Regions from separate parts of the Streptomyces rubellus genome, predicted to be linked through region 2. Evidence: riboswitches for the same ligand, from Rfam matches in the RefSeq annotation. Region 2 holds a riboswitch; the other holds the start of a gene.

The links. Region 2 has a riboswitch for cobalamin ahead of V1L54_RS19380 (cobalamin biosynthesis protein). Riboswitches for the same ligand answer to the same signal wherever they lie in the genome.
Region 1: linked by a shared signal. The riboswitch ahead of V1L54_RS00520 (CbtB domain-containing protein) and the one ahead of V1L54_RS19380 (cobalamin biosynthesis protein) in region 2 are both predicted to bind cobalamin.

Annotation. Positions count from the first base shown of each region.
Region 1 is NZ_JAZDCX010000001.1:122,623-127,019, forward strand. Features, by position in the region: gene V1L54_RS00500 (HAD-IIA family hydrolase) at 1-425, shown strand, start outside; gene V1L54_RS00505 (hypothetical protein) at 552-1,331, shown strand; gene V1L54_RS00510 (class F sortase) at 1,343-2,092, shown strand; gene V1L54_RS00515 (CbtA family protein) at 2,115-2,927, opposite strand; gene V1L54_RS00520 (CbtB domain-containing protein) at 2,941-3,174, opposite strand; cobalamin riboswitch at 3,209-3,329, opposite strand; partial or broken gene V1L54_RS00525 (glycoside hydrolase family 6 protein) at 3,419-4,397, shown strand, end outside.
Region 2 is NZ_JAZDCX010000016.1:41,484-45,880, reverse strand. Features, by position in the region: gene V1L54_RS19385 (cobyric acid synthase) at 1-767, opposite strand, end outside; gene V1L54_RS19380 (cobalamin biosynthesis protein) at 764-1,834, opposite strand; cobalamin riboswitch at 1,972-2,097, opposite strand; gene V1L54_RS19375 (hypothetical protein) at 2,285-2,500, opposite strand; gene V1L54_RS19370 (inorganic phosphate transporter) at 2,590-3,819, opposite strand; partial or broken gene V1L54_RS19365 (class II aldolase/adducin family protein) at 4,040-4,397, shown strand, end outside.

The DNA.
Region 1 (4,397 bases), on a different contig from region 2:
TCGTCCTGGGCGAGACCCGCACCTACAGCTTCGAGGCGCTCACCAAGGCGATCCGGCTGATCAACGACGGGGCGCGGTTCATCGCCACCAACCCCGACGAGACCGGGCCGTCCGCCGAGGGCGCGCTGCCGGCCACCGGATCGGTCGCGGCACTGATCACCAAGGCGACCGGGCGCGAGCCGTACTTCGTCGGCAAGCCCAACCCGCTGATGATGCGGGCCGGGCTGAACGTGATAGGCGCGCACTCCGAGTCCAGCGCGATGATCGGCGACCGGATGGACACCGACGTGCTGGCCGGGCTGGAGGCCGGAATGGAGACCTTCCTCGTCCTCACCGGGCTGACCGGGACGGCCGACATCGACCGCTACCCCTTCCGGCCCTCCACGGTCGTGGACTCGATCGCGGACCTCGTCGAGCGGGTCTGAGCGGGTCTGACCGGGGCCGGACGGGCCGGGCCCCGGTCAGACCCGAACGGAGCAGCTTTCGCCGGTGCCGGGATGCGGCCGGGGACCGCGCGACGGATCTTCGGAGTACCGATCCGGAGGTTCGACATGGGCACCTGCACGGTCACCGTCCGCACCGCACGGTCCGGCACCGTACGCTCCGCGCCGCGCGCCCTGGCCGTGGCGCTCACCGTCTGCGCCGCGGTGGCGCTGGGCGCTCCCGCCGCCGCGGCCGCCGGGAGCCCGGCCGCCGAGAGTCCGGGCACCGGGAGCCCCCGGGCCTCCGCGGACGGGGCGGAGGTACGGGTCGTGCCCCGGAACGTCCGTCCCGGCACCGAGGTGGAACTGCTGGCCGCCGCCTGCGAGGGCACGGCGGGGACCGCCCGCTCCGCGGCGTTCGTCACCGACGCGCTGCTGGCTCCCGCGCCCGGCGGCGGACTGCGCGGGGAGGCGGCCGTCCGTTCGGACACCGAGCCGGGGAAGCACCGGGTCACGGTCGAGTGCGAGGGCGCCGGGAAGGGCGCCGGGGCCGCACTGACCGGTCTGGTGACGGTGGACCCCAGCGGTGGCGGCGGTGACGGGGACGGGACCGCGGGCGAGCCCTCCGCCCGCCCGTCGGCGGCGCCCTCCGCCGATCCCTCCGCGGATCTGCCGGAGGGCCCCGCCGAGAGCCCTGCCGAGAACACCGCCGAGAGCCCCGCCGGGGACACCGCCGGGAGTCCGGTCGCCCCCGTGCCGGCCGGTGGCGGCGGCACCGCCGGGGACAGTGGGCCCGGCGCCCTCCACACCGCCCTGGGCGCCGCCCTGGCGGGCGCGGTCGGTCTGGTGGTGGCCTGGCGGGCGGTCCTGTCGCGGCGCCGGGCCCGCTCCCACGGCACCGACGGCTGACCGGGCCGGCCGTGTACGGAGGATACGGCCGGCCCGCGGACGGCGAGCCGCGCGCCTCCTCCGCCGGCCGGCTGGCGGCGGCGGTGGTGTGGGCCGTGCTGCTGACCGCCGTGTGGCTGTGGGGACGGGAACTGTCCGATCCCGCCGCGGTGGCGCCGCCGGACCCGCGCCCGGGCAGCGGCGCCCGGCACGACCCGGCCGGCGGTACGGACGGCGCCTCCGGCCGTACGCTGCCCGCCGCCCACGCCCCGCTGCCGGCGGCCGAACCGTGGCGCGTCGACATCGAGGCCGCCGGCGTCCACGCCCGGATCGTCGAACGGGGCCTGGACAGCGAGGGCGCGGTCCGGCCGCCGCCGATGGACACCCCCGGGGTGGTCGGCTGGTACCGGGACGGCCCGGAGCCGGGGACCGAGGGCGCGGCGCTGCTCGTGGGCCATGTGGACACCGACCGCGGCCCGGCGGTCTTCCACCGGCTGGCGTCGGTGCGGCCGGGCGACCGGGTGCGGGTGACCCGCGCGGACGGCACGGTCGCCGAGTTCACGGCCGAGGACGTCTCGGTCGCCGAACGCGCCGACTTCGACCCGGCGAGGGTCTACGGCGCCCGCCGCGCCGGCCGTGCCGAGCTGCGGCTGATCACCTGCACCGGGGACTTCGACCGGGACAGCCGCTCCTACACCGCCAACCTGGTGGTCTCCGCCTACCTCACCGGTGTCCGGCCCGCGCGGGAGCCGGACACCGGTGCGCTGGAGTGGCAGGGCTGATGACGGGACTGACGGGGGCGGCTCAGGCGGCCGTGCCGCCGCCCGTCCCCGCCGTGCCGCCGGCCCCCGCCGCCCGTGCGGCACGCAGGCCGAGCAGGCCGAAGGCGATCCCCAGGGCCGCCCACAGCACGGCGTGGGAGGCCAGCGAGAGCATCCGGAAGTCCCACAGCAGCCGGGCGTCCACCGCCACCGGATCGGGGTTGCCCGGCAGCAGGAACAGCGCCGCGCCCGTGGCCACCACCGCGCCGGCCACGGCGAGCTGGCGCACCGGCGCCTCCCGGTCGGCCAGCCGCCGGTGGAGCTGCCGGGCGAGCAGCATGCCCAGTACGCCGACCGCCAGCGCGGCCAGCCACAGCACCTGGCGCTCCTGGACGGTGCCGCCGTCGCCGACCCCCGGCGGGTTGGCCGGATAGCGCAGTCCGGGCAGCAGGGACAGGGCCGTGAAGCCCGCTCCCGCCAGCAGCAGGGACCTGCTCCAGGGCCGCTCGGTCAGGGCGTCGGAGCGGTGGAGCAGGGCGTAGGCGACGGCGAAGAACACACCCAGCGCCAGCCCGACGACCACCGCGGTCACCACCAGCCCGAAGTGCTGGGTGCCGCGCGAGAACAGTTCCTCGTGGTGGGCCGTCACGCCCGTGGCGCCGTGGGTGTGCCGTTCCGCCTCCTGCGCGATGGCCCGGTCCATCAGCGGTTCGGCCAGCAGCAGGGAGAACAGCCCGGCGGCCAGCCCGGCCGGACCGCCCGCGGCCAGCCCCCGCCTGAGCAGGGGCAGCACGGGACGGTCGGCGGTGCGGGCCGCGGGGCTCCGGACGGGATCCTGAGAGGTCACCGCGGTCATGGTGCGGTTCCGCTCAGTGGCAGGGGGCACCGAACAGGTGCCGCCCGTCGTGTGCGAACTCGTGCAGGTACGAGCCGGTGGCGGAGACGAGCTGGCCGTTGTCCACGAAGACGGCGTAGAGCGCGATGAGCGCGACGACGACCGCGGCCGCGGCGATCGTCCAGTCCCGGGCCCGGCCCGTGGCGTCGGCGACGGCGGTGCCGTCGGCCGGGATGCCTGCCGTGGTGCCGGCGGTGTGCGGGGACATCCGCGATTCCTCCTCCTGGGGTTTCCACGCCCCATTGACGGGAGAAGCGACGGGCCAGTTCCTGACTCCCCGGGCCCGTGGGGCCGCGGGTCACAGTGGCGGGACCGTCCCGGACTCGCACCGGGTTCCTGCGCACCGTCGCCTCGATATGAAGATGTGCTCGGTCGGAGGTTCCCAGCCCATCCGGAGGCTGTCAATGTGCCAGGATGGTCCGACCGGTTTGTGCCGATCCAAGGGGGAGTGGATGTACGGCTGCCATACCGGCCGGCGGCCCGGCGCCGCGCGGTTCCGGCGAGCGGCCCGGGGGGCCGTGGTGGGGGTCCTGGTGCTGGTTACGGGCTGTTCCGGGCTCTTCGGGGGGAGTTCCTCCGAGCGGCCGGACGGGTCCGGCGAGGGGACGGCCCCGGTGGGGCAGCGGCCCGCCGGACAGGTCCCGTACTGGGTCAACCCCGAGGGGACGGCCGTCCGGCGGCTGGCCGAGCTGCGCCGTGCCGGGCGGGAGGAGGAGGCCGGGCTGATCGAGCGGATCGCCGCCCAGCCCGTCGCCGAGTGGATCGGCACCGACGATCCCGAGGGGCAGACCAGAGAGCTCACCGAGGCCGCGGAGCGGGCGGACCGCACCGCCCTGCTGGTCCTCTACAACATCCCGCACCGCGACTGCGGTCAGTACTCGCAGGGGGGCGCGGCGGACGGCGACGCCTACCGGGCCTGGCTCGACGGCGTGGCCGAGGGCATCGGGGACCGGTCCGCCACGGTGATCGTCGAGCCCGACGCGCTGCCGCACGTCCTGGACGGCTGCACTCCCCGGGAGTTCCACGAGGAGCGGTACGCGCTGCTGGGCGAGACCGTGCGGCGGCTCAAGGACCTTCCGGGGACGACGGTCTACCTGGACGCGGGCAATCCGCGCTGGATCCGGGACCCCGGCGCGATGGCCGGGGCGCTGCGGCGGGCGGGTGCCGACCGCGCGGACGGCTTCGCGCTCAACGTCTCCAACTACCGGACCACGGAGGAGAACGTCGCCTACGGCAGGCGGCTGTCGGCGCTGCTCGGCGGCAAGCACTTCGTGATCGACACCAGCCGCAACGGCAACGGGCCGGCCGACGGGGCCGGCGGCGCGGGGGACGCCGAGAGCTGGTGCAACCCGCCGGGCCGGGCGCTGGGCGAGGCGCCGACGACGGACACCGGTGAGGAACTGGTGGACGCCTATCTGTGGATCAAGCGCC
Region 2 (4,397 bases):
GGCGGCGCGACGGACGACTCGCGCACGGTGCCGCGCAGCGAGACGCGCAGCCCGTCCTCCTCGTCGATGCCGAGCCCGTGCGCGTACGGCAGGACACCCAGCGACGGCCGTCCGGTCAGGTCCCGCAGCATCCGGAGCCCGGGCTCCAGCAGCGTCACGTCGCCGCGGAACTTGTTGACGACATAGCCCGCCACCAGCGCCTGGTCCTCGGGGGAGAGCAGGGCGGTGGTGCCGAAGAAGGAGGCGAAGACACCGCCGCGGTCGATGTCGCCGACCACCACGACCGGCAGCCGCGCGGCCCGGGCCAGGCCCATGTTGACGATGTCGCCGTGCCGCAGGTTGATCTCGGCCGGACTGCCGGCGCCCTCGCAGATCACCGCGTCATGGGTGCGCCGCAGTTCGGCCAGGCAGTCGGTGACCGTGCCCAGCAGCCGCTCCCGCCGCCCGGCGCGCCAGCCGCGCGCGTCCAGTTCGCCCACCGGCCTGCCCAGCAGCACGACCTGGCTGGTGCGGTCGCCACCGGGCTTGAGCAGCACCGGGTTCATCAGCGCGGTGGGCTCCGCCCGGGCGGCGGCGGCCTGCATGGCCTGGGCGCGGCCGATCTCGGCGCCGTCGCGGGTGACGAAGGAGTTCAGCGACATGTTCTGCGCCTTGAACGGCGCCACCTTCACACCCCTGCGGGCCAGCCAGCGGCAGACGCCCGCCGTGACCACGCTCTTGCCCGCGTCCGAGGTGGTTCCCGCGATCAGCAGTCCGCCGCCCGTCAACGGGCTCCCCTTCCGCGCCGGCCGTCGAGCCGCCTCTCCCGCGCCGTCCCGGTGACGGCGCACACCACCAGTGCCAGCGCGCCCACCCGGCGCGACAGCCGTACCGCCCGCTCGATGTCCGCGGCCCGCACCGGACGGCCGGCGGCGTTCAGCACCGGGCGGTGCTCGACGCGGCCGCCGTACGACAGCGTCCCGCCCAGCCGTACGCCCAGCGCGCCCGCGAAGGCCGCCTCGACCACCCCGGCGTTGGGGCTGGGGTGGCGGTGGGCGTCGGTGCGCCAGGCGCGGAGCGCGCCGCGCGGGCCGGGACCGGCGAGGACCGCCAGCAGCGCGGTCAGCCGGGCACCGGGCCACCCCGCCGCGTCGTCCAGCCGGGCCGAGGCCCAGCCGAAGCGGTGGTGGCGCGGCGAGTGGTGGCCGACCATCGCGTCCAGGGTGTTGACGGCCCGGAACCCCACCAGCCCCGGCACCCCGCAGGCGGCGCCCCACACCAGGGCGCCGACCACGGCGTCCGAGGTGTTCTCGGCGACGGACTCCACCACCGCCCGGGCGACGTCCTCCGCGTCCAGGTCCCGCGGGTCGCGTCCGCACAGACGGGGCAGCCGGGCGCGGGCCGTGCCGAGGTCGTCCGCCCGGAGGGCGGCGGCGATCGCCCGGGCCTCGCGCGCCAGTGACGTGCCGCCGACCACCGACCAGGCCGCGGCGGCGGCCAGGGCGGTACGGGCGGCGGGGGAGCGGCGTACGGCCCGCTCCAGCGCCGCGGCGGCGGCCACGGCGCTGCCCGCGCACACAACGGTGTACAGCGTGCCCGCGCCGCGGTGGTCGCGCCACAGCAGCCGCTCGGCGGCCGCGGCGGCGCGCCCGAAGGCGGCCACGGGATGGCCCCGGCGGGGATCACCGGCGATCAGGTCGAGCAGATACCCGGCCGACAGGCCGAGCGCCGCTTCGGGGACCCGGCCCGCGCCGGAACGGATCCGGATGGCGGAACGGGCGGCGGTCCGGGCCGTGAGGGCGGCCGTGCCGGTGGAAGGGGTGCCTGTGCGACGGGTGGTGTGGTCGGCGCGCATCGCGTCAGCCGGCCGTCACACCTCGTACGGTCCTCGCGGTGCGGAGTGGGGGCGGCAACGGGGAAGGCAGGGTGCCCGGCATGGCGGTATGTCCTCACTCAGGGTCCGCGCCCTGGCTCGACGTGACCGGCGGTGAGAGTCTCCTGGCTCCCGGATCGGCGCTGCCCCCGGTCTTCCAGCCCGCTGTGCGGGCCGTGACGCCGAGTGGGGGAGCGCTCCCCGGTGACAGTGGCGGGACCGCGCCGGATTCGCACCGGCTTCCTCTCCTGCCGCCGTTTGGCAACGGGCAGTCCACCACGGCCGACCGGACGCGTCAACTCGGCGATGACCTGCGACGGCGCGCTGTGTGGAAGCACACAGCGCCGGTGCGCGCGCCCCCGAACGCCGGCCGGCGCCGGGCGGACAGCGCCCGGCGCCGGCCGGCGGGGGATCCCGGAAGGACGCCGGGATTCAGGAGGCGATGATGTAGATGCCGTACGCCACGGCGGCCGCGCACAGGGCGTAGCTGACCCAGGCGCCGGTGCGGGCGAGGAGGGCGGTGCCGACTCCCGTTTGCTGGTTGGCGCGGTTGCCGACGATGCCGAGGGTGAACACGGCCACCAGGCCGATCGTCATCACGAGGCTGACGACGAAGACCTGGCCGAGTGCGGCCCAGTGGATGTCCATGAGCGGGGATTCCTTCTCTGCGGGACCCTGTCCGTGAGGTTCGTGGGGTCCATGGGGGTCCGCGGGGGCTGGGAGGGGCTGCGGGGCGCTCAGGAGGCGGGGGCGGAGGCCTTCTCCGCGTGCTCCGCCCGCTCGGTCTCCTCGGTGCCCACCGGGGGCGGGGAGACGGCCTGCACGGCCGTGGTGAGCACGTCCGGCTCTCCGGCGGTGTCCGTCTCGACGTCGTTGACGTTGGTGTGGTCCACCGGCTCCCGGCGCGAGGCGAGCCAGATCGCCGCACAGGCCGCCACGGTGAGAACCATGACCGCGGTGACGCCCCAGTCGCCGCGGGTCGTCAGGAACGCGGCGCCCGCGGCCACCAGGCCGGCGGCCGGGAGGGTCAGCCCCCAGGCGGCGAACATGCGGCCCGCGGTGCTCCACCGCACCACGCCGCCCTTGCGGCCCAGACCGGAGCCCATGATGGAGCCGGAGCAGACCTGGGTGGTGGAGAGCGCGAAGCCCAGGTGGGAGGAGGCCAGGATGGTGACGGCCGAACTGGTCTGGGCGGAGAAGCCCTGGGCCGGCCGGATGTCGGTGAGACCCTTGCCCATGGTGCGGATGATCCGCCAGCCGCCCAGGTAGGTGCCCAGCGCGATGGCGATGCCCGCGGAGGCGATGACCCACAGCGGCGGGTCGGCGTCGGCGCCCAGCACCCCGCCGGAGATCAGGGCGAGGGTGATGACGCCCATGGTCTTCTGCGCGTCGTTGGTGCCGTGGGCGAGGGAGACCAGGGCGGCCGAGGCGATCTGCCCGCCGCGGTAGCCCTTGGCGACGTCCTTCTCCGGGGTGCCGCGGCTGATCCGGTAGGTCAGCCTGGTGGCGAGCATCGCCGCGATGCCGGCGACCAGCGGGGCGACGACGGCCGGGAGCAGGACCTTCGAGAAGACCGCGCCCATGGAGACGGCGCCGATGCCGACGGAGGCGATGGTCGCGCCGATCAGACCGCCCATGAGGGCGTGCGAGGAGCTGGAGGGTAGGCCGGCCAGCCAGGTCAGCAGGTTCCAGACGATCGCTCCGACCAGCCCCGCGAGGACCACCGCGGGATCCACACCGGAGTCCTCGTTGATGAGCCCCTTGGAGATGGTGGCCGCGACCTCGACGGATATGAAGGCGCCGACGAGGTTGAGGACCGCCGACATCGCCACCGCCGTCTTGGGCTTGAGTGCCCCGGTGGAAATGGTGGTGGCCATGGCGTTGGCCGTGTCGTGGAAGCCGTTGGTGAAGTCGAACACCAAGGCTGTGACGATCACGATCCCGATGAGAAGCGTGATGTTTTCCATTCACCCAGGCAATCAGTCGAAGGGGAGGCGGATACGCGGTGAACGTAGGGTTTCATGGTGAACGCGAGATGAACTGAGAACGGCTTCGGAGTGTCTCCCGGGGGCTGTGTACGCAGGGTGGTGCATGGTTGTGCGCGAAGTGCGCCCCCGGCTCTCTTCATCCAGCCCGCGCCCTCCGGATGCGCCGCGGCGCTACAGTGCTCCGCCGGAGGTGGCACGCATGCGGCGGAGCACTCGGGAGCGGCCCCCGGAGTGGGCCCGGGCCTGGCGCGAACTGGTGGCCACGGCCCGCCGTACGGTGACGGACGGGCTGGTCGTGGGCACCTCCGGGAACGTCTCGGTGCGGGTCGGCGACACCGTGCTGGTCACTCCCAGCGGTGTCCCCTACGAGGAGCTCGGGCCGGACGGCCTGTGCGCCGTAGGCCTGGACGGGCGGCAGGTGGCCGGCCGGGCGGCACCCACCAGCGAGCTGCCGATGCATCTGGCGGTCTACCGGGCCACCGGCGCGGCGGCGATCGTCCACACCCATGCCGTGCACGCCACCGCCGTCTCCACCCTCGTCGACGAACTCCCGGCGG